DNA from 3 places in the Bacillus sp. XB1 genome. Region 3 is predicted to be linked to each of the others. Evidence: riboswitches for the same ligand, from Rfam matches in the RefSeq annotation. Region 3 holds a riboswitch; each other region holds the start of a gene.

Region 1 (6,844 bases), on a different contig from region 3:
TGAAGCATATATGCTTCAGGGGTTTTTCAATTCTAATTATTTTCTAGATATAATTATTTGTATGTTCTTGCCCCCTATAATTGTTCTTCCACTCTAGCAAACCAGCTACACATATAAAGAGATTAATAACAGTTAATATTAGCATGAATTTCCGCCTTCTCATTATCCATTCCATCTACGGTAAGTCTTTTCTTTTTACAACATTCTCTTAAAGATGATATCGTTTTTATAACATATCTCTACTAGAAAGGAATAAAGAATATGCTAACTAAACATCGAATTTTATTTATTGGTGCCGGTCGTATGGCAGAAGCTATATTTTCCGGATTACTTAAAACAAGCAAAGAGTACATCGAAGAAATTATCGTCTCTAATCGAAGCAACGTAGAAAAGCTAAAACAGTTACAACATCGATATAATGTGTCTACTGCAACAGATTGGAAACAGCATGTTACATCTGTTGATACGGTTGTTTTAGCAATGCCACCTTCTGCTCATGAAGAGTTATTAGCTGAGCTATCTCCGTTAATATCAAATCAACTAGTCGTAACAGTCGCAGCTGGCATTGGACCATCTTATTTAGAAGCTAGACTCCCAAAGGGCACGCCTGTTGCTTGGATTATGCCTAATACAGCTGCTGAAATTGGAAAATCTATCTCCTTATATACAATGGGACAATCAGTAAATGAGATGCATCAAGAAACCCTGCAACTGCTTTTAAAAGGTATTGGTACTTCGCAACTTTGTACTGAGGAAGAAGTTCATCAGCTTACTGCAGTTACTGGAAGTGCACCAGCCTTCCTTTATTACTTTGCTGAAAGCTTAATTGAAACAACAAAAAGTTATGGAGTCGATGAAGAAACCGCAAAACATCTTGTCATTCAAATGATTTCTGGCTCTGCTTCTATGCTCGAACAAACGCAAAATCCAGCTAACCTCCGCGAACAAGTAACAACGCCAGGTGGTTCCACAGCTGAGGGTCTCAAAACTTTATACGAATATAATTTTTCAGAGGCAATTCAAAAAGCAGTAGAAGCAACAAACAAAAAAGCTAGGGGGAAATAATATGATTTTAACAAGTTTAAAAGACTATACAACATTACATAACGGTGTAAAAATGCCTTGGTTTGGTTTAGGTGTTTTTAAAGTAGAAGATGGTTCAGAAGTAATTGATTCTGTAAAAGCAGCAATTAAAAATGGCTACCGCAGCATCGATACTGCAGCAATCTATCAAAATGAAGAAGGCGTTGGACAAGCGATTCGTGAATCCGGTGTTTCACGCGAAGAATTATTTATTACCTCAAAAGTATGGAATAGCGATCAAGGATATGAAACAACACTTCAAGCATTTGAAACTACATTAGAGAAATTAGGTCTAGAATATTTAGATTTATATTTAGTACATTGGCCTGTAAAAGGGAAATATACCGAATCATGGAAAGCATTAGAAAAACTTTATAAAGATGGCCGTGTTCGCGCTATCGGTGTGAGTAATTTCCACATTCACCACTTACAAGACGTATTTGAAATTGCTGAAATTAAGCCAATGGTCAACCAAGTGGAATACCACCCACGTTTAGCACAAGAAGAGTTACATGCATTCTGTAAAGAACATAATATTCAGCTTGAAGCTTGGTCACCATTAATGCAAGGACAACAACTAGATAATCCAACGTTACAAGAAATTGCGACAAAATATAATAAATCAACTGCGCAAATTATTTTACGCTGGGATTTACAAAACGAAGTTGTAACAATTCCCAAATCAATTAAAGAACATCGCATTATTGAAAATGCAAACATCTTCGACTTTGAATTAAGTGCTGATGATATGAAAGCAATTCAAGCTTTAAATGAAGATCGTCGCGTTGGTCCAGATCCAGATAACTTTAACTTCTAGTAGAAAAACCACTGCCCTATGCAGTGATTTTTCCATTTAATAAAACTGAAAATTTAAACTATATTTCATTTAGTTGACACTTCATTATTCAAGGTGTAAGATTTTGAATTATCAAAGAAACACAAAAATTAATAAAATTTATTCGTTTACTCATTGTATCAAGAGAGGTGGAGGGACTGGCCCTTTGAAACCTCGGCAACAGGTTCATTTTGAATACTGTGCCACTTCCTGCAAGCTTTATGCTTGAAAGATAGAATGAGGGACTTCGTTTATATACGGGTGCATAACTTGTACGTAAAAATCCCTCTTTCTCAATATGAAAAGAGGGATTTTTTATTTTTCATTTCCCTCATCATCATCCAAACTTAATTATTTAGGAGGAAAATCAAATGAAAAAGAAGTTTGTACCCGGTATTGCATCAGTTGTAGGAGTAAGTATTTTATTAACTGGTTGCGGTAGTTATAAAAACGAAGCAAGCGGAGCAAATGCAAAAGACGAGGCACCTAGTAAACAGGTTTTAAACTTATCTTCACCTACTGAAATACGAACAATGGATACGGCTCGTGCTACAGATACTGATTCTGGTCAAGTAATGAGAAACGTATTTGAAGGTTTGTATAATCTTGGTGAAGGTAACAAACCTGTTCCTGGTGTTGCAAAATCTCATGAAGTAAGTGGCGATAAAACGAAATACACATTCCATTTGCGAGATTCAAAATGGTCAAACGGCACTCCTGTTACAGCTAAAGATTTTGTGTTCGCTTGGCAAAGAGCCGTAGATCCAGCAACAGCCTCTGAATATGCATTTCTATTCTTTGATATTAAAAACGCAACAAAAATTAACAACAAAGAACTTCCAGCCGACCAACTTGGTGTAAAAGCAGTTGATGACCATACGTTTGAGGTAGAATTGGAGCGTCCTGTTCCGTATTTTATTAGCTTAACAGCGTTCCCAACATTTCTACCAATTAACGAGGAATTCTTTAAAGCACAAGGTGATAAGTACGCTTTAGAAGATAATACAATCTTGTACAACGGAGCTTTTACACTAAGCGATTGGAAGCACGAACAAAGCTTTAAATTCAAGAAAAACCCTACCTATTGGGATAAAGATACTGTCAAACTAGAAGAAATCAATTTTAACATCGTAAAAGAAAAATCAACAGAAGTAAATTTATTCGAGTCAAAACAATTAGATCGTATAAAACTAACATCTGACTTCGTCGATAAATATAAAAAGGATGCTAACTTTAAAGAACGTCCAAACGTAGGCGTACAATTTTTACGTATGAATCAACAAAACAAAGTGCTTCAAAACGTTTCTGCACGCCAAGCAATTGATCAAACAATTGATAGAAAATCCTTTGTAAATACGTTATTAAATGATGGATCTACACCAACATTTGGTCTCGTTCCAAAAAACTTTGCAAAAGGACCTGAAGGAAAAGACTTCCGTACTGCAAATGGCGATTTAACAAAAGTTGATACAAAATCTGCACAAGAGTTATGGAAAAAAGCTAAACAAGAGCTTGGTTCTGAAAAGATAACATTAGAATTATTAACGAGTGATGCTGACCTTGATAAGAAAACTGGTGAATTCTTAAAAGGACAACTAGAAAAGAATCTAGATGGATTAACAGTAAATATAAAACCGCAACCGCGTAAGCAACAAGTTTCGCTTTTATTAAAAGGTGACTACGAAATCGGAATTGATGGCTGGAGCCCTGACTTTGCGGATCCAATTACATTCCTTGAGCTATTTACAACGAATAACCCTTATAACTTAGATCATTACTCTAATAAGGAATTCGATGAAACAATAGCAAAAGTGAAAACAACTTTAGCTGGTGATGAAAAAGCTCGCTGGGAAGCATTACTAGCATCCGAGAAAATATTATTTAAAGACTCTGTTATCGCTCCTCTTTACCAAAAAGGCGAATCTTATTTAGAACGTTCTTATGTGAAAGGAATTGTGCAAGTAGACTTTGCAGGGCAATTAAACTTCAAGTGGGCAAAAATTGAAAAATAAAGTGAAACTTTAATAAGTGGGGGTTTCTTCATCCCCACTTATTATTAGCCCACACCAATTGTTTTTTTAGCAAAATATATTAAAAATAGGTTCTCTCACACATGAAAATCGCTTTTTCAATATATTATTCTAAGAAATTAACAATCTATTTTTATTATTGACATATAGTTCTTTCCAGTGTTAATATTCTAAATAATCAAAGAAACGAAATATTTCACCATCAAAATATAATGTCTACTACGTTGAAACATATAACGATAGATTATAGATCAACATGTATATACATATAGAACACCTGATTACCTATAAACAAATATTTATAATAGGTTTTATCTCCTTCTATAGCTACTTCAAGACATGGACATTATGACGTTACGAACAACACATTTAGGGAGGAACGAACAATGAAGAAAAAAGTTATACCTGTTGTTGCATCTGTTTTAGGGGCAAGTCTATTACTAACTGCTTGCGGGGGAAATAAGGATAATGCAAGCGGAGCGAAAGCAAACGATAAAGCACCTGATAAACAGGCAATTAACTTATCATTCGCTTCAGAAATTCCAACAATGGATGTTGCAAAAGCAACGGATGGGGAATCCATGAACGTAATGCGCAATGTTTTTGAAGGGTTATATGCAATGGGAGAAGATAATAAACCGGTTCCTGGTGTCGCTGAGTCGGTTGACATTAGTCCCGATAAAACAAAATATACATTCCATCTGCGTGATTCAAAATGGTCAAACGGTACTCCTGTTACAGCAAAGGACTTTGCCTTCGCTTGGCAACGTGCCGTAAATCCTGATACAGCAGCTGAATACGCATTCTTATTCTTCGATATAAAGAATGCGAAACAAATAAACCAAAAACAATTGCCAATTGATCAACTAGGGGTCAAAGCTGTTGATGACAAAACGTTAGAAGTGCAACTAGACCGTCCTGTTCCCTACTTCTTAAGCTTAACGACATTCTCAACATTCTTACCAATTAATGAAGAGTACTTAAAATCTCAAGGTGATAAATATGGTTTGGAAACAAATCATTTAATTTACAACGGTGCTTTCACATTAGAGAACTGGAAACATGAACAAAGCTTCCAATTGAAGAAAAACCCTAACTATTGGGATGCTAAAACGGTAAAATTAGAAGAAATCAACTTCAATGTCGTTAAAGATAAGTCTACAGAAGTGAACTTATATGATTCAGGACAAATTGATCGTGTTGCTTTAACTGCAGAGTTTGTTGATAAATATAAGAGCGATCCAAACTTCAAGGAACGCGCTGAAGTCGGCATTCAATTCTTACGATTAAATCAAAAAAATGAAACATTAAAAAATCAACATGCACGCCTTGCTATTAACGGCGCAATGAATAAAAAAGCTTACGTAGAAACAATTTTAAATAACGGCGCTGTTCCAGCTGAAGGAATGGTTCCTGCGAAATTCGCAAAGAGCCCAGAAGGCAACGACTTCCGTAAAGAAAATGGAAATCTAGTCAAGGATGATGTGAAAACAGCGAAAGAAAACTGGAAAAAAGCAAAACAAGAACTTGGTACTGACAAAGTAACAATCGAACTATTAACAAGTGACAATGCTTTAGCTAAAAAGACTGGTGAATATTTAAAAGGTGAATTAGAAAAGAACTTAGACGGATTAACAGTGAATTTAAAACCACAACCACGTAAACAACAGCTAAAACTACTATTAAGTGGTGACTATGAAATTGGTATTGACGGCTGGGGCCCTGACTTCGCTGATCCAATTACATTCTTAGATCTATTTACAACAGATAGTGCTTATAACTTCGATAAATACTCTAACAAAGAGTACGATGAGCTAATTCATAAAGTGAAAACAGATTTAGCTGGCGATGAAAAAGCACGCTTTGAAGCAATGAAGCAAGCTGAAAAAATTCTATTACAAGACGGCGCTGTCGCTCCTTTATACCAACAAGGTCGTTCTTACTTACAACGCTCTTTCATTAAAGGACTTGTAACAACTGACTTCGGTGGTGAGTTTAACTACAAGTGGACAGAAGTTGCAAAGTAACAAAAGTAAAAGGTATCCCATGAAGGATACCTTTTTACTTTTATACAACTTTAACTACAGAGCTTCCTCTTCCCTTTGCCATTCCTTTTATAGCTAAAATCATACCTGCTACTAATTGTATAACCAATACAATAACTAATAATGAAATAATATTTCTTTCTAAACTAACTCCTCCAAATATTATTGTATAATAGCCATTTCCTGCATATATTGCAGGAAATAATTCACTGATTGTTTGGTATGTTTTAGAAAGCATTTCATGTGGTACAATTACACCCAAACTTACAAGTTGTAACGATAGTGAGATGATATTGAAAATCATACCTGCATCTCCAAAAACAGTTACAACCATTTGTGTTAATGAAAGAAAGGCGAAGAAGACTATTGTCAATAATCCTCTTTTCCTTCTTTTTGCATTGAACCAAAACTCATCATACATATAAACACAAACATCAAATATGTTCTCCACGTCAAAGAAGGTATATGCCCTGACCAAAGATAGCTAACTAAATAATTAACTCCCATAATACAAGACGATATTACTAAACTAATACTTATTAGTTTTACATATTTGAGCATATCTTTTCTCCTTGTTTTTTATTTTTCTACTTCTTCAAATTGTAGATTCACCGGCTCTTCTAAAAGTGTTTCATAAAAGTTCTCTGCCAAATCTGTTGAAGGAATTTTTTCATCTACTTCATCAAATCGAATACTATCTAGCCACACACAACCTTCTCCTGATAATAAAACACCAAATGCAATACCAAGTGCTTCTTCTTTTATATCTAATACAACCGAGTACGATTGCCAGTTATTCGTATTTTTAATGGGGCGATTTTGCATATTATCCATAGCGAGCGGTTCTGTAT
Region 2 (6,844 bases), 1.2 Mb from region 3:
ACTTTACCTTCATCAATTAATATAACTTTGTCTAAATCCAGGTTTAAAATTTCTTCTATTCTATGTTCGATAATAACAATCGTTTTATTATATTGTTCATGTATATCTTTCATAAGTTTTATCGTATGTAAGGCGCTTAGTGGATCTAAATTAGCTAACGGTTCATCGAACAATAATATATCCGCATTTGTTGTTAATAAACCCGCTAGAGAAACTGTTTGCTTTTGACCTCCTGATAATTCATGTGGACTTTGTTTATGAAACGTATGCATCTTCACCTTTCTTAATGAGTCCGAAACAATCTTTTTCATGTCATCTTGCTTTACACATTCATTTTCTAAATAAAAAGCTACATCTTCTTCTACTGTCAGACCAATAAATTGAGCATCTTGATCTTGCAAAATTGTTCCTACCTGTTTACTTTGTTCAAAAATACTTCCTTCCCTCGGGTCTTTACCGGCAATTAAAACGTTACCTGTACTATTCCCTTCGTAAGAAAATGGGATTAGCCCATTTATACAATGAGCTAATGTCGACTTTCCTGAACCACTTCGTCCAGCAATTAGCACTTTTTCCCCAGGGTATATATGAAAGGTAATATCACTTAAAGTAGGCTGCGCAGCATGCCCATATTGAAAGGTGAATTGTTCAAACGAAATAATTGGTTGCATGTTGACATCCCTACTTTTCAATTTTTAAATGTGTATGTTTCTTATTGGATTTCGCCAGACCAATTGTAAGTGGCAATCCAAGTACTAAGAAAACGATGACATCGGAAATTGTTGCTCCTAATACTTGTATAACAATTTTGTCAAATGGTTCCCCCATCACAATAATATCGAATGCCCCAGCAAATATAATAGCAATGACAATACCAACTAGCCCAGTAATTGCTAAATAAGAAATATCCCCCTTCTTAAATGACCCGTTTTTCACACTAAAACCAACTCTTTTTTGAATAAGCCCCATTGAAAAACCAATAATACCTGAACTAATAACCCATCCCCACCAAATACCCCAGCCAGCAATCGTATCTGTTACGGTATGACCGATAAGTCCGATTAACAGTCCTGCCACTGGACCAAATAATGCTCCAAAAACAGTTAATATAGCTAATGCTGGTTTAATAAATGTATTCGGTGCAATAGAAAATCCCCAAAGTCCTAATATCCCGTATAATGCTGCTCCAATACCGATTGCTACTACTAACTTTGTTGATAATTTGTTCATGACAATTCCCCTCTCATATTAGTCAACTTTTATTACTCTATATTTAATTTAAAAATGAATTATGCATCGACACTCCCTTTCTATACAACAAAAAAATGACCTCTTACATAAGAGGTCATTTTCTTTCACGTTCAAGAATCCTCTTATCTTTCAAAAAACACATCGTGTCCTCTGCGGAATTAGCACCTTCCTATAAAATTGCATAGGGGTTGCTGAGGTTTCTTAGGGCCGTTCCCTCCACCTCTCTGGATAAGTATTAATTTGTAATTCGTATTATGGCACTAAAGAATGTTAATTTCAACACTTTTCTTACTATTTTTATTTTTTTGTTAAATAGATCATTTAAATCATTGTATTCTTATCGGAATTATGAAATAATAAATTCAAAATCGTTTCGGGAGGAATGCATTATGAAAGTTATTGGTTTGATTGGAGGATTAAGTTGGGAATCTACATCATTATACTATAAACATATTAATACACTTACACTCTCTCAATACGATCAAAATGCAAAGTTAGTTTTATATAGTATGGACTTTGGTGAAGTAACTACTTTATTACAAAATCATCAATATGAAGAAGTGAAAAATGAACTAGTTACAGTTGCAAAGAAAGTTGAAAAATCTGGGGCTGAATGTTTATTAATGTGTTCAAATACCGTACATCTATTTGCCGAGGAAGTAGAACAAGCAATATCTATCCCGCTTCTTCACATTGGTGATGTAAGTGCTAAAGAAATGGTAGAACAGAGTATAAAGCGTATCGGACTATTAGGAACAAAACAAACGATGGAGCAAGATTTCTATAAATCACGATTAGCGAAATATAACATTGAGACAATTATCCCAAATGAAGAGGAAAGAACCTTTATCCACCATGTCATATTAGATGAATTAAGTAGAGGGATCATTTCAGAAACATCTAAAGAAAAGTTATTACAAATTACAAAATCATTAATTCAAAACGGCGCTGAAGGTATATTATTAGGCTGTACTGAAATACCTTTACTTATCTCCCAAAATGATCTTACTGTTCCCGTTTTTGATACTGCTTTTTTACACGCAAATACTGCTGTGCAATTTGCTGGATAAGAATATACAAGCATAAAGGTGAGAACCTCTATGCTTGTATACAGTTACGACTATTTATCCCGCTATTTATGGGTAGTAAAATCCCTACCGATTAAAGTTTTACTTTATTTAAAAGAGATTCAATAACTGCAATTGCTTCTTTTGAACCACCACATTCTAAAAAGCTATCATTAAGTTTTCTTATACCATGTTTATACTTTTCATTTGAAAGAACATCTGTTACGGCCTCTTTTAAAGTGTGCACATTAACATGTTCTTTCAATAGTCTATGTGCCGCTTCAAGCTCAGTTAATCTTTGCGCTATCATTGGCTGGTCTTTATCATGCGGTATTATTACAAATGGGACATTATAATGAATGGCATCGTGTACGCTATTCATACCGCCATGTGTAATAAAAACATCTGCTTCATTTAATATTTCTGATTGAGGTACATATGGAGCAATTATAAAATTATCTGGTGCTTTCTTAATTTTAGAAATATCATTTCTATCACCAATTGCCATTACAACTATCCCATCAAAATCTGAAAAAGTATCAATACAAGTATTAAAGAATGGTTCGAGTCCTTCAAGCAGTGTTCCCATTGAAATATAAATAACTTTCTTTTCTTTAAGTGATTCCAGTGGAAACTTTATATTTGTTTTACGCTTTGAAATACTCGGTCCAATAAAAATGTTATTTTCTCCGAACGATTCGTTATTAGGTTGGAAATAGCGACTTGTGTATACGAGACAAACATCACCCTTATTATTCATAAATTGAAGATTATTCTTTGGTTTTACTCCAAATTTATGTTCCATCTGATTTAGTAATTTTTCAGAGATTTCCTCTGGTTGGAATGGCATATCTGCATTTGGATGAAAAGGTAATGTCTTCAAAAATTCTGGCGGAATTAAAAATATAGGTGAGGACACTACACCTGGAACTTGTAAATACTCCTTTACTAACTCTCCTGCGCCAAATATATCATAAATTACGAAATCAAAATTTATACTTTCACATAATTGTTTCGTAATTTCTAATATATATAAAGAAGTTTGAACATGCACATGAAAGAAAGCATTTAACCCAGATGAGGTTTCAGCATCAATAGAAATCTCTTTTAATAGATCCGGATGAATATGTACAGTAGCTCCTAAATCTTCAATTCTATCCTTAAAGTTTGCCGTTGTAATATAATGTACGTTATCCCCTCGTTTAGTAAAAGCTTTTACTAAATTTAATGTAGGGTTTACATGTCCCTCTGCTGGAAAATTAACCACTAAAATATTTAGCACTTATTCCTCACTCCTTACATTTCATTGTTTTAATTAAGCATACTGTTATTTGTACAAGTAATCTTCCCCTAATAGTCCTAATATGCTTGCTACATTATATTGATAAATAATTTTCAGTCATCAACATAAAAAAAGCATCTACCTATGTAGATGCCTAACCGTGATAAGGAGTGTTCTGTGAGGTTAGAACAAGCTTTTCTGCTTGTCCTATGCTATTAATATATGATTGATTTTATAAAACGTGAATCGTTAATAGAATTATTTTATCCATTTTATATGATCAAATGGATAAAATACCATTTCTACTTTACCTATTATATTTGACTCATCAATAAGTCCAAGTGTATTCCTACTATCTTTACTATGATTACGATTATCACCTAACACAAATAATTTATGCGTAGGAACTTTTATTTCTCTAAAATTTGAAAAACGATTGGATACTTGTGACATATCTAAATGTATATACGACTCATCACGCTTTTTACCGTTAATAAATACCTCATCCTTTTTTAGTTGTATATTATCCCCCGATAATCCAATAATTCGTTTCACATAGTAAGTAGGCTCGTCTTCTTTTTTTATAATGACAACATCTCCATGATGAAAAGACGATAAACAGACATTTACCTTATTAACAAGTATATAATCTTTTTCATTCAAAGTAGGTTGCATCGAAATTCCTTCTACCATACAAAATAAAAAGGACTTATTAATAAAAATAACCCCTATTATAATTAATATGTAGCTACATATGTTCCTCCAATATTTTAGAATAAACAGCTTCATATATACCTCATTTCTAATCTATCCCCAGATAAAAACGCCTCTAGTTTACAGGAATGCTAGAGACGTTTCGTACATTTTAATTCTCTTTAGAGGCATCTGTTTTTGGCGCTTCACCAGTTAACCGCTTATTTTTCAAATCAAAATAAGCATCTAAAACTTCTTTTCCAATATCGGAGTTAATGCCCGATTTATCATTTTCAACCCACGGTACTACAACAGAAAATGCTACTTCTGGATCATCATATGGCGCATATCCAGCTAATGTTAAGTTATAACATTCTCTACGATCGCCTTTCGCATTTCGCCCAATTGCATTTTCTCCACCATATACAGTTTGTGCGGTCCCTGTTTTACCAGCTGGTTTATATGGTGCTTTTTGGAACGCTCTTACTCCTGTTCCATCTCCTTCTTGAAATACTTTTCTAAATCCTTCTTTTACTTGATTAATATATTCTTGTTTCATATCGATTCTATTTAAAACAACGGGTTCTATTGATTGTACTACTTTACCAACCTCATTTTTTTGAACGGTTTGTTCTCTAATCTCTTGAACAATTTGTGGTTTCATTCGATATCCTCCATTTGCGATAGTCGAAATATATTGTGCAAGCTGAAGTGGCGTATACGTATCATATTGCCCAATAGAATAATCTAATAAGAAACCAGGCTGATTATCTTTTTTTCCAATTTGCCCTGCAGTTTCATTTGGTAAATCAATACCAGTTTGTACACCTAGTCCAAATTGCCTGAAATAATATCTCATTTTATCAAAATATTCTTGTTTAATATCTAGTGAACTATTTTTCACATAATCCACACCAGCAATTTTTAATGCTATATTAAACATATAAACGTTTGAAGAAACTTGTAACGCTCTTAGATCGTCTATATCACCAAAATTTTTCCAAGACTTCTTTTCCTTAGTTCCTTTAAACTTCATAGGTGCATCATAAAAATGTGTTCCAGGAGTTATTGCATTTGTTTCAAACCCTGTTAACACTGTCGCACCTTTAACCGTTGATCCAAGCTCATATGAACTTGTCAGCGTGCCTAAAGCATAATCTTCTACTTCCATTTTCCCGTCTTTTTCTACAAGCCTTTTCCCAGCCATTGATAATACTTGGCCATTTTTAGGATTCATCATCACTACGAAAGCACGGTCTAACATTGATTCTGATCCTTTATATTGTTTTAATATTTTTTCTATGCTCTCCTCTACTTTTTTTTGCAATTCCATATCTATTGTTAAAGTTAAATTTTTACCGCTTTTTCCTTCCGAAACCGTTTCCGTTCTAATAGTATTTCCTTGTTTATCAGCAATGCTTCTTACTTCTTTTTTTGTACCATGAAGTACATCTTCGTATTGCTGTTCGATATAACTTTTACCGACCCTATCATTTCGGCTATAATCACGCACTAAATAATAATCTAATCGTTCACGTGGCAATCCTTCATCAGCGTTTGAAACGTTACCAAGAACAGAACGGAATAGACCATCATTTACATAGATTCTCTCCCAATCAACTGATGCGTCTACTCCTGGAAGGTTCGCTAAATTTTCACTAATCACCGCATATTCCTGTTCACTAACGTCCTTTTTAATAATTTGAGGTGCCATTTGAAAACCTGAGGTCATTTTACTTTTAATAGCTAACACTTCTATATCTTTAGCCGTTAGTTCTTGAAGATTTTTATCTGTAACGCGTTTCCTTTTTAAATCTTCTATTTTTTTGTCTAGCTCTTTTCCGGTAATATCCTTATCTCGGAACTTATCTATTTCTTTTTTTGATACTAAGTCTTGAGCAAGTTCTGGATTTAATTGCATCCAAAAGTCTTTCTTATCAGTCTCAGTTAACTTATCTATATCTTCTTGTGGCATTTCAATAATATCTGCAAGTTGTCTTGCTGATTTTAATATTTCTTCTTGTTTTACACCTTTCACCTTTGTATATGTAATCGTACGTAAAGACTTATTATCAACTACTGGATTTCCTTCACGATCAAATATTTTCCCACGTGGTACAGAAAGGCCCACGGTTGCATTTTCTCTCTTCTCTAATTCATTTTTATATGTTTCTCCATCAAAAATTTGCACTTTCCCTAATTGAATAATAATGCCAGAAAATAATAAAAATACACAAAGGAATAAAATATTTAACCGGAGAGGTACTACTCTACCACTTTTCTTCTCTTGCTTTTTCACTTTGTCATAATCTCCTCCTTACAATATTTCAAATAATAATCACATTTCTATATTAAAAGTAATGTACAATTTCTATACATTGCTTTGTACAAATATTAATATAATGTTTAAAACTTAATAGAAATTAAAACAAAGTTAAAGAAAAGGTAAAGTTTACTAAATTAAATATAAAAAATACCCAATAACAAAAAGCTTAGTTTTCACTAATCGCTTTGTTATTGGGTATTAATTGATTTAAGAATTACTACTAGT
Region 3 (6,844 bases):
AACCGTTCCCGAAGCAGCGATGTCAATTCCTTTATGATTATCTAAAGAACGTACACCAAATCCGGAAGTTTTTGATCCAGCTGCTGGTTTGATAAAGCCACCGATATTTGTATCATGTGGTGTTGGGGCCGCTTGAGTTGCTTGAGCAGATTTAGTAGCTTGTTGTTTGCGAGCCTCTTCTGCCTGGCGAGCTTCTTCCGCTTTACGAGCTTCTTCGGCACGTTTTTCTTCTTCAATTGCTTTTTGAACAGCTTGACGTTGATTTTCTAAAATGCCTTTGGATTCTTCTAATCCTTCAATCTCTGAATCTACTTTTGCTACTTTCGTATGTAGATCGTTAATAAGAGTTTGTTGCTGTTGTTGGTTATTTTGTAATTCTTGCTGTTTTTGTTCTAGTTTTTGCTCAGATTCTTTCAGTTGTTGTTCTTTTTTCTCAACAGCCTCTTTTTCTGACGTTACAGCATTTTGATCAGATGTTTGTTTTTTTACAATATCTGTATCGTTGTTTAATATTAAACTTACGGAGTACATATTATCAACAAGATCGGCAATATTTGAAGAATTTGTTAGTACCTCTGTAATGATATTGGTACGCGGTTTTTCTTGCATAGATTGTAATCGTTGTTTAATAACTTCCTGACGTGTATCTATGTTTGTTTGTAATTGTTCTATATGTTTCTTTTTGTCAGCAATTACTTGTTGAGTTTTGCTAATTTCTTTTTTTGTATCGTTTAATTCAGCTTCGTTTTTATTAATAGAAGTAGTTAATTCATCAATTTTCTTCTGTAATTCTTGAATTTCTTTTTCTATTTGTTCTTTCTCGACTGATTTATTTTGTAAGTCACTTTGTTTGCCTTCTAATTCAGATTGAATGTTAGATAATTTATCTTGATTTGTTTCAGCGTATACGGGTGAAAGTAACGGGGAAGCAAAAATCGTTCCTGCTGCTAAAACACTAAACGCTGCAAATTTCTTTTTCATAGTTGTCTGACTCCTTTCTCTATGAATGTTATATATCATAAGAAGAAGAGTGTCTATCGTTGTAATCATAATGTAAAGAAAACTTTATAAAATTGCTAAGTTTTGTCGGAATTTATCATTTTTTAACTGTAATTGTCATAGTACATACATTTTATTCATATGTGTAACAAAGGTATATTTTGGAATTAATCTGTAAAATGAAGAAGGAAAGTAATCGTTTTTATGAGGTGAAATATTACTTGGAAAGCTAATAAAACACTAGTGAGGAATCGTTCTCATGTTAGGTTTTCTGACATGGGTCTGCTTTTTGTCAAGAAAATTATTTGTGTTCGGGCAAAGTTATTTTGTTGTCAGATTTAAATTTTTGATTTATGATTTTTAACAGGGACAAAATGTAGTGAATTGTCGAATAATATGTAATACTCTTAATTTCTTAGTTTTATAGAGATAGAATGAGAGATAGAGTGACACATCGAAGAGGGGGTTACAACAAATATGAAAAGAATAGGACTTGCATGGCAAATATTAATAGGGCTTGCGCTTGGTATTGCGGTTGGGGCGATTTTCTTTGATAATCCAGCTGTTGTGAAGTACTTACAACCAATTGGTGATATTTTCATCCGATTAATTAAAATGATCGTTGTACCGATTGTTGTAGCAAGTATTGTTGTTGGGGTTGCTGGTGTTGGCGATGTTAAAAAACTAGGTCGACTAGGCGGAAAAACAATTCTTTACTTTGAAATTATTACAACAATTGCAATTATTGTTGGTCTATTAATAGCGAATATTTTCCAACCAGGAAAAGGCGTAAATATGGAGCAGTTAACAAAGACAGATATTTCGAAATATACACATACGACAGAGCAAGTACAAAGTCATTCATTTGCAGATACGTTTGTAAATATTGTTCCAACGAACATTATGAAGTCGTTAGCTGACGGAGATATGCTTGCTATTATCTTCTTCTCTGTACTATTTGGTTTAGGTGTAGCAGCAATTGGTGAAAGAGGAAGACCAGTTCTTCAATTTTTCCAAGGTGTAGCTGACGCAATGTTTTACGTAACAAACCAAGTTATGAAATTTGCACCATTTGGTGTGTTTGCACTAATTGGTGTTACAGTTTCTACATTTGGTCTTGCTTCATTAATTCCATTAGGGAAATTACTAATTGTCGTATATGGGGCAATGATCTTCTTCGTCGTAGTTGTCTTAGGACTTACAGCGAAAATATTTGGAATCAACATTTTCCAATTCTTTAAGATTTTAAAAGACGAGCTGATCTTAGCGTATTCTACAGCAAGCTCAGAAACAGTTTTACCAAAAATCATGGAGAAAATGGAGAAATTCGGTTGTCCGAAAGCAATTACATCTTTCGTTATTCCGACAGGTTATTCATTTAACTTAGATGGATCAACTTTATATCAAGCAATTGCGGCTATTTTCTTAGCGCAAATGTACGGTATTGATTTATCTATTACACAACAAATTACATTATTGCTTGTATTAATGGTTACATCAAAAGGTATCGCAGGTGTACCGGGCGTATCATTCGTTGTATTATTAGCGACACTTGGTACAGTAGGTATTCCACCTGAAGGCTTAGCGTTCATTGCTGGTATTGACCGTATTTTAGATATGGCTCGTACAGCAGTTAACGTTGTAGGAAACTCTTTAGCAGCTGTAGTTATGTCTAAGTGGGAAGGTCAATATGACGCTGAAAAAGGACAAGCTTATTTAAAAGAGATTTCTGAAAAGGGTCAAGCGGCTTAATTATAATATGAACAAGCTCTCACATAATATGTGGGAGCTTTTCTGTATATAGAAGAGGAGCAGACATAATGAAACGTAAATATGGTGACGGTTCTTCGTGGAAGAGACTAATAGAAAAGAGTTATACGGTTAAGCAAGTGGAAGAGGGAATGCTCGGAATACTGGATATAAAAAAGGTGAGAGAGTCTAGTTGTAAAGAATATGATGGTGAAGAACTTTGTATTGCAGCGGATCAGTATACGTGGATTCAATATTTCATAGACGGGAAAAACTTTGCGATTACCGCTATGTTAGATGATCAGAAAAAATTAGTGCAATATTATATCGATGTGGCGAAAGAATATAAAATAGATGATCGTGGTTTACCTTATTTTGATGATTTATATTTAGATGTAGTATTATTACCTAGCGGTAAGGTGTATGTATTAGATGAAGAGGAGCTAGAGGATGCTTATAAAAGTGGCGATGTCACGAAGGAAGAGTATGAGTTAGCTTGGTACACTACGAAATGGATATTAGCAACAATAAAAAATAGTGAATTTTATTGGATTTCAATATTAAAAGAAGAAATAGAAAAGTTAAAATGATTGTTGTATTCAAATTTTTGTATAATTACCAAAAAAATCTATACAAAAAATAATTGACTTTTGTTTTGTAAGCGAGTAAAGTTAGGGAAGAAATTATTATTAAAAAATAAATATGAAACCTTCTTATAAAGAGAGGCGGAGGGACTGGCCCTACGATGCCTCGGCAGCGGACTCGATTTCAGAGTGCTGTGCCAAATCCAGCAAGCGTGTGCTTGAAAGATGAGAAGAGCGTTTCTTATAGATGTATAAGACCTCTTCTCATCGGAAGAGGTCTTTTGTTATTCATTAGAAAAAGGTTGAAACTAAGGAGAGATGGTACTTTGAAAGAAACGAGAGGAAATGGTTTAGCTTTATTACCACTTGGGATATTTTTGGCGCTATTTATTGGTTCTGGGATTATTACAGGTGATTTCTATAAATTGCCGATACTTGTAGCGATTTCAATTGCTGTAGGAGTCGCTTTAGTGATGAATCGTAAAGAAAGTTTTAATGTGAAAGTAGAGCGGTTCGCTAAAGGTGCAGGAAATCCGGATATTATGATTATGGTATTAATTTTTGTGCTTGCAGGTGCATTTTCTGAAACTGCTAAAGGAATGGGTGGAGTAGACTCAACTGTTAATTTAGCGTTAACTATTTTACCGCCAGGATTTATCGTAGCTGGAATCTTTGTTATTGGTGCATTTATTTCATTAGCGATGGGAACTTCAATGGGAACAATTGCAGCATTAGCGCCGATTGCTGTAGGTATTAGTGGTCAAACTGATATCTCAATTGCGCTTGCAATGGCTACTGTTGTTGGCGGAGCGATGTTTGGTGATAATTTATCATTTATTTCAGATACAACAATCGCAGCTGTTCGTTCACAAGGAACAGAAATGAAAGATAAGTTTAAAACGAACTTTTTAATTGTGTTACCAGCAGCTATTATTACAATTGTACTATTAGTAATAGTTACTTCAGGGAGTGACACGCAGATTAAAGCACATAGCTTTGATTGGATAAAGATTTTACCGTACGCAGGAGTACTGATTACAGCGCTACTTGGCTGGAATGTACTTATTGTATTAACTGGTGGAACTGTACTATCTGGTGTTATCGGTCTTATAGATGGAAGTTACACGTTAGAAAGTTTCTTTAAAAGTGTAACGACTGGAATGGGCGGTATGATGGAGTTAGTATTACTTGCTATATTAATTGGCGGTATGGTTGAATTAATCCAATATAATGGTGGTATTCAATATTTAATGAATATATTAACACGTAATATTCGTTCGAAAAAAGGAGCGGAATTTGGTATTGCTGGTTTAGTGAGTATGACGAATATGTGTACAGCGAATAATACGATTTCAATTATCTTTACAGGCCCGCTTGCAAAAAATATTGCAGATCAATATGAAATAGACCCTCGTAAATCAGCGAGTGTATTAGATCTTTTCTCATGTTGTGTGCAAGGATTAATTCCGTACGGTGCCCAAATGTTAACGGCAGCAGGATTTGCAGCGTTATCTCCGGTTGAATTGTTGCCATATGCATTTTATCCAATCTTAGTTGGAGTATGTGGGATTGCTTCTATTTTAATTGGGTTTCCAAGGTTTTCGAAAGTAGCTGAGAAAAAAGAGTATCATAAAACAGCTTAATTTAATATGAATGTTAGTAATTAAAAAACGTGCAGAGGATAGACTCTGCACGTTTTTTTGCGTAAAGGGCTGTAAAGGGCTGAATATGACTCGGTCTTAAGTCTGAGTTAAAAACGGTTCTTAAGCTCGTTATGGAAAGATGAAAAAATAGTTAAGATAAGAGTATCAAATCGAAGGGAGGCAAGCACAAGATGAAACAATTTCTAGCGTTTATCGCAGCCGGTATTTTGGCTTTAATTGCTCTTGGTAGTCTTGCTGGTATTGTAGGATTTGCAATCGGAGCAGGAGTTGTATATTGGAGCTATAAATCATTTGTGCGAGCTAAATCATTTTTTGGAAAGTTAGCTTGGGGGATTGTTGGTTTAATCGGTTTATCCATTGCACTTTCTCATTCGCCAGCATTAATCGGTATCGCTGCTTTAGTGGTTTTATACTACGGATACCGTGAGTGGAAAAAAGAAAAAGATGTAGTTGTTGAATCTGCTCCAGAAAGTTCTAAACCATATAGCAACTTTGAAGATGAGTGGAACAAATTAATGAAAAACTAAAACAATAAATCAAATTATAAAAAAAGTAGAAGAGAGGAAGATTTATAATGAAACAATCTTTATTCGGACGTGTACGCGATGCAATTTTAGCTGATTTTCATAACGTGTTAGATGAGAAGGAAAGAAAAAATCCAATTGCGATGTTAAACCAATATTTACGTGATAGTGAGCGTGAAATAACAAAAATTGAGAAGTTAATTGAGCGTCATAAAACATTAAAATCTAATTTTGCTCGTGAGCTTGAGCAAGCACGTTATTTCGTTAATAAAAGATCAAAGCAAGCTATCATTGCTCAAGAAGCAGGCGAATTGCAATTGCACGAACGTGCGTTAGAAGAGGTAGCTTATTATGAAGGTCAAGTAACTCGATTAGAAGAAATGTATGCAGGTGTTGTAGAGCAAATTGATGAGTTAGAGCGTCGTCTTTCTGAAATGAAAAATAAATTAAAAGAAATGCACGCAAAGCGTATGGAACTAATGGCACGTGAAAATATGGCACATGCAAATCGTCGTATGAATACTGCGATGCATAAAATGGATGAAAATAATCCGTTCTTACGATTTGAAGAAATTGAAGATCACATTCGTGACTTAGAAACTCGTATGAATGAAGAGCATGAGCGTGATACATTTGATATGAAAATTGCAAAACTTGAGCGTGAAATGAAAGAAAAGAATGATGTATCGTTAACGAAAGAGTTAACAAAATAATAGTAGTATATTATAAAACAGGCTTATGATATAGTGATAGGAGAAAAGGTGTTGGAAAGCAATGCCTTTTCTTCTATGTATATGTGACAAGAAGGGGGGAGCTGAAATGAAGAAACATTTTTCAAAGACACAATTAATGGGGATGCTCCTCATCATATTTGGATTCGGTCTTTTTCTTGATATGATACTTGGACATTTTGAACCAGGTGGTCTCATTTTTGCATTTATTATGCTTATGTTTGGAAGGCATTATCGTAAAAAGAATCGTTATGTACGGGGAAATGTATTTTTATTTGTTGGTGGTATCGTATTTTTATTTTTCTTATTTTCATCAGCAGCATTTGTTCTTGTCGTATTTGCTTGTTTAGCTTTAATTGGTTATCAATTGATTCAACAAGGGCATCAGCAAAAAGCAATGAAGGTTGAAATTAAAGAAAAAGGGATTATAGACGAAGAGAAGCAAATATATCGTACAGAAACATATTTGAAAAATATGTTTGTAGGCAATGTGCGAATGATGGATCATATTTATGAACTTGAGGATATTAATGTTCAATATGGTGCTTGTGATGTGGAAATAGATTTAACAACTGCTATGATTCCAGAAGGGG

What was found. A riboswitch is a leader RNA that binds a small molecule or an ion and turns the genes downstream of it on or off. The one in region 3 is predicted to bind S-adenosylmethionine.
Region 1: linked by a shared signal. The riboswitch ahead of ACK1U5_RS26470 (peptide ABC transporter substrate-binding protein) and the one ahead of ACK1U5_RS11345 (Na+/H+ antiporter NhaC family protein) in region 3 are both predicted to bind S-adenosylmethionine.
Region 2: linked by a shared signal. The riboswitch ahead of ACK1U5_RS05360 (ECF-type riboflavin transporter substrate-binding protein) and the one ahead of ACK1U5_RS11345 (Na+/H+ antiporter NhaC family protein) in region 3 are both predicted to bind S-adenosylmethionine.

The regions. Positions count from the first base shown of each region.
Region 1 is NZ_JBNRIL010000007.1:54,431-61,274, forward strand. It holds partial or broken gene ACK1U5_RS26455 (nicotinamide riboside transporter PnuC) at 44-145, opposite strand; gene proC (pyrroline-5-carboxylate reductase) at 262-1,065, shown strand; gene ACK1U5_RS26465 (aldo/keto reductase) at 1,067-1,900, shown strand; SAM riboswitch class I at 2,053-2,157, shown strand; gene ACK1U5_RS26470 (peptide ABC transporter substrate-binding protein) at 2,290-3,930, shown strand; gene ACK1U5_RS26475 (peptide ABC transporter substrate-binding protein) at 4,335-5,975, shown strand; gene ACK1U5_RS26480 (hypothetical protein) at 6,016-6,366, opposite strand; gene ACK1U5_RS26485 (hypothetical protein) at 6,363-6,554, opposite strand; gene ACK1U5_RS26490 (helix-turn-helix transcriptional regulator) at 6,573-6,844, opposite strand, start outside.
Region 2 is NZ_JBNRIL010000001.1:1,064,792-1,071,635, forward strand. It holds gene ACK1U5_RS05355 (ABC transporter ATP-binding protein) at 1-671, opposite strand, end outside; gene ACK1U5_RS05360 (ECF-type riboflavin transporter substrate-binding protein) at 682-1,230, opposite strand; SAM riboswitch class I at 1,371-1,486, opposite strand; gene ACK1U5_RS05365 (aspartate/glutamate racemase family protein) at 1,641-2,321, shown strand; gene ACK1U5_RS05370 (macrolide family glycosyltransferase) at 2,413-3,600, opposite strand; gene lepB (signal peptidase I) at 3,859-4,389, opposite strand; gene ACK1U5_RS05380 (peptidoglycan D,D-transpeptidase FtsI family protein) at 4,466-6,592, opposite strand; gene ACK1U5_RS05385 (PAS domain-containing sensor histidine kinase) at 6,827-6,844, opposite strand, start outside.
Region 3 is NZ_JBNRIL010000001.1:2,223,957-2,230,800, reverse strand. It holds gene ACK1U5_RS11360 (murein hydrolase activator EnvC family protein) at 1-981, opposite strand, end outside; gene gltP (glutamate/aspartate:proton symporter GltP) at 1,477-2,751, shown strand; gene ACK1U5_RS11350 (DUF402 domain-containing protein) at 2,820-3,338, shown strand; SAM riboswitch class I at 3,459-3,564, shown strand; gene ACK1U5_RS11345 (Na+/H+ antiporter NhaC family protein) at 3,659-4,975, shown strand; gene ACK1U5_RS11340 (lmo0954 family membrane protein) at 5,167-5,523, shown strand; gene ACK1U5_RS11335 (PspA/IM30 family protein) at 5,571-6,233, shown strand; gene liaF (cell wall-active antibiotics response protein LiaF) at 6,340-6,844, shown strand, end outside.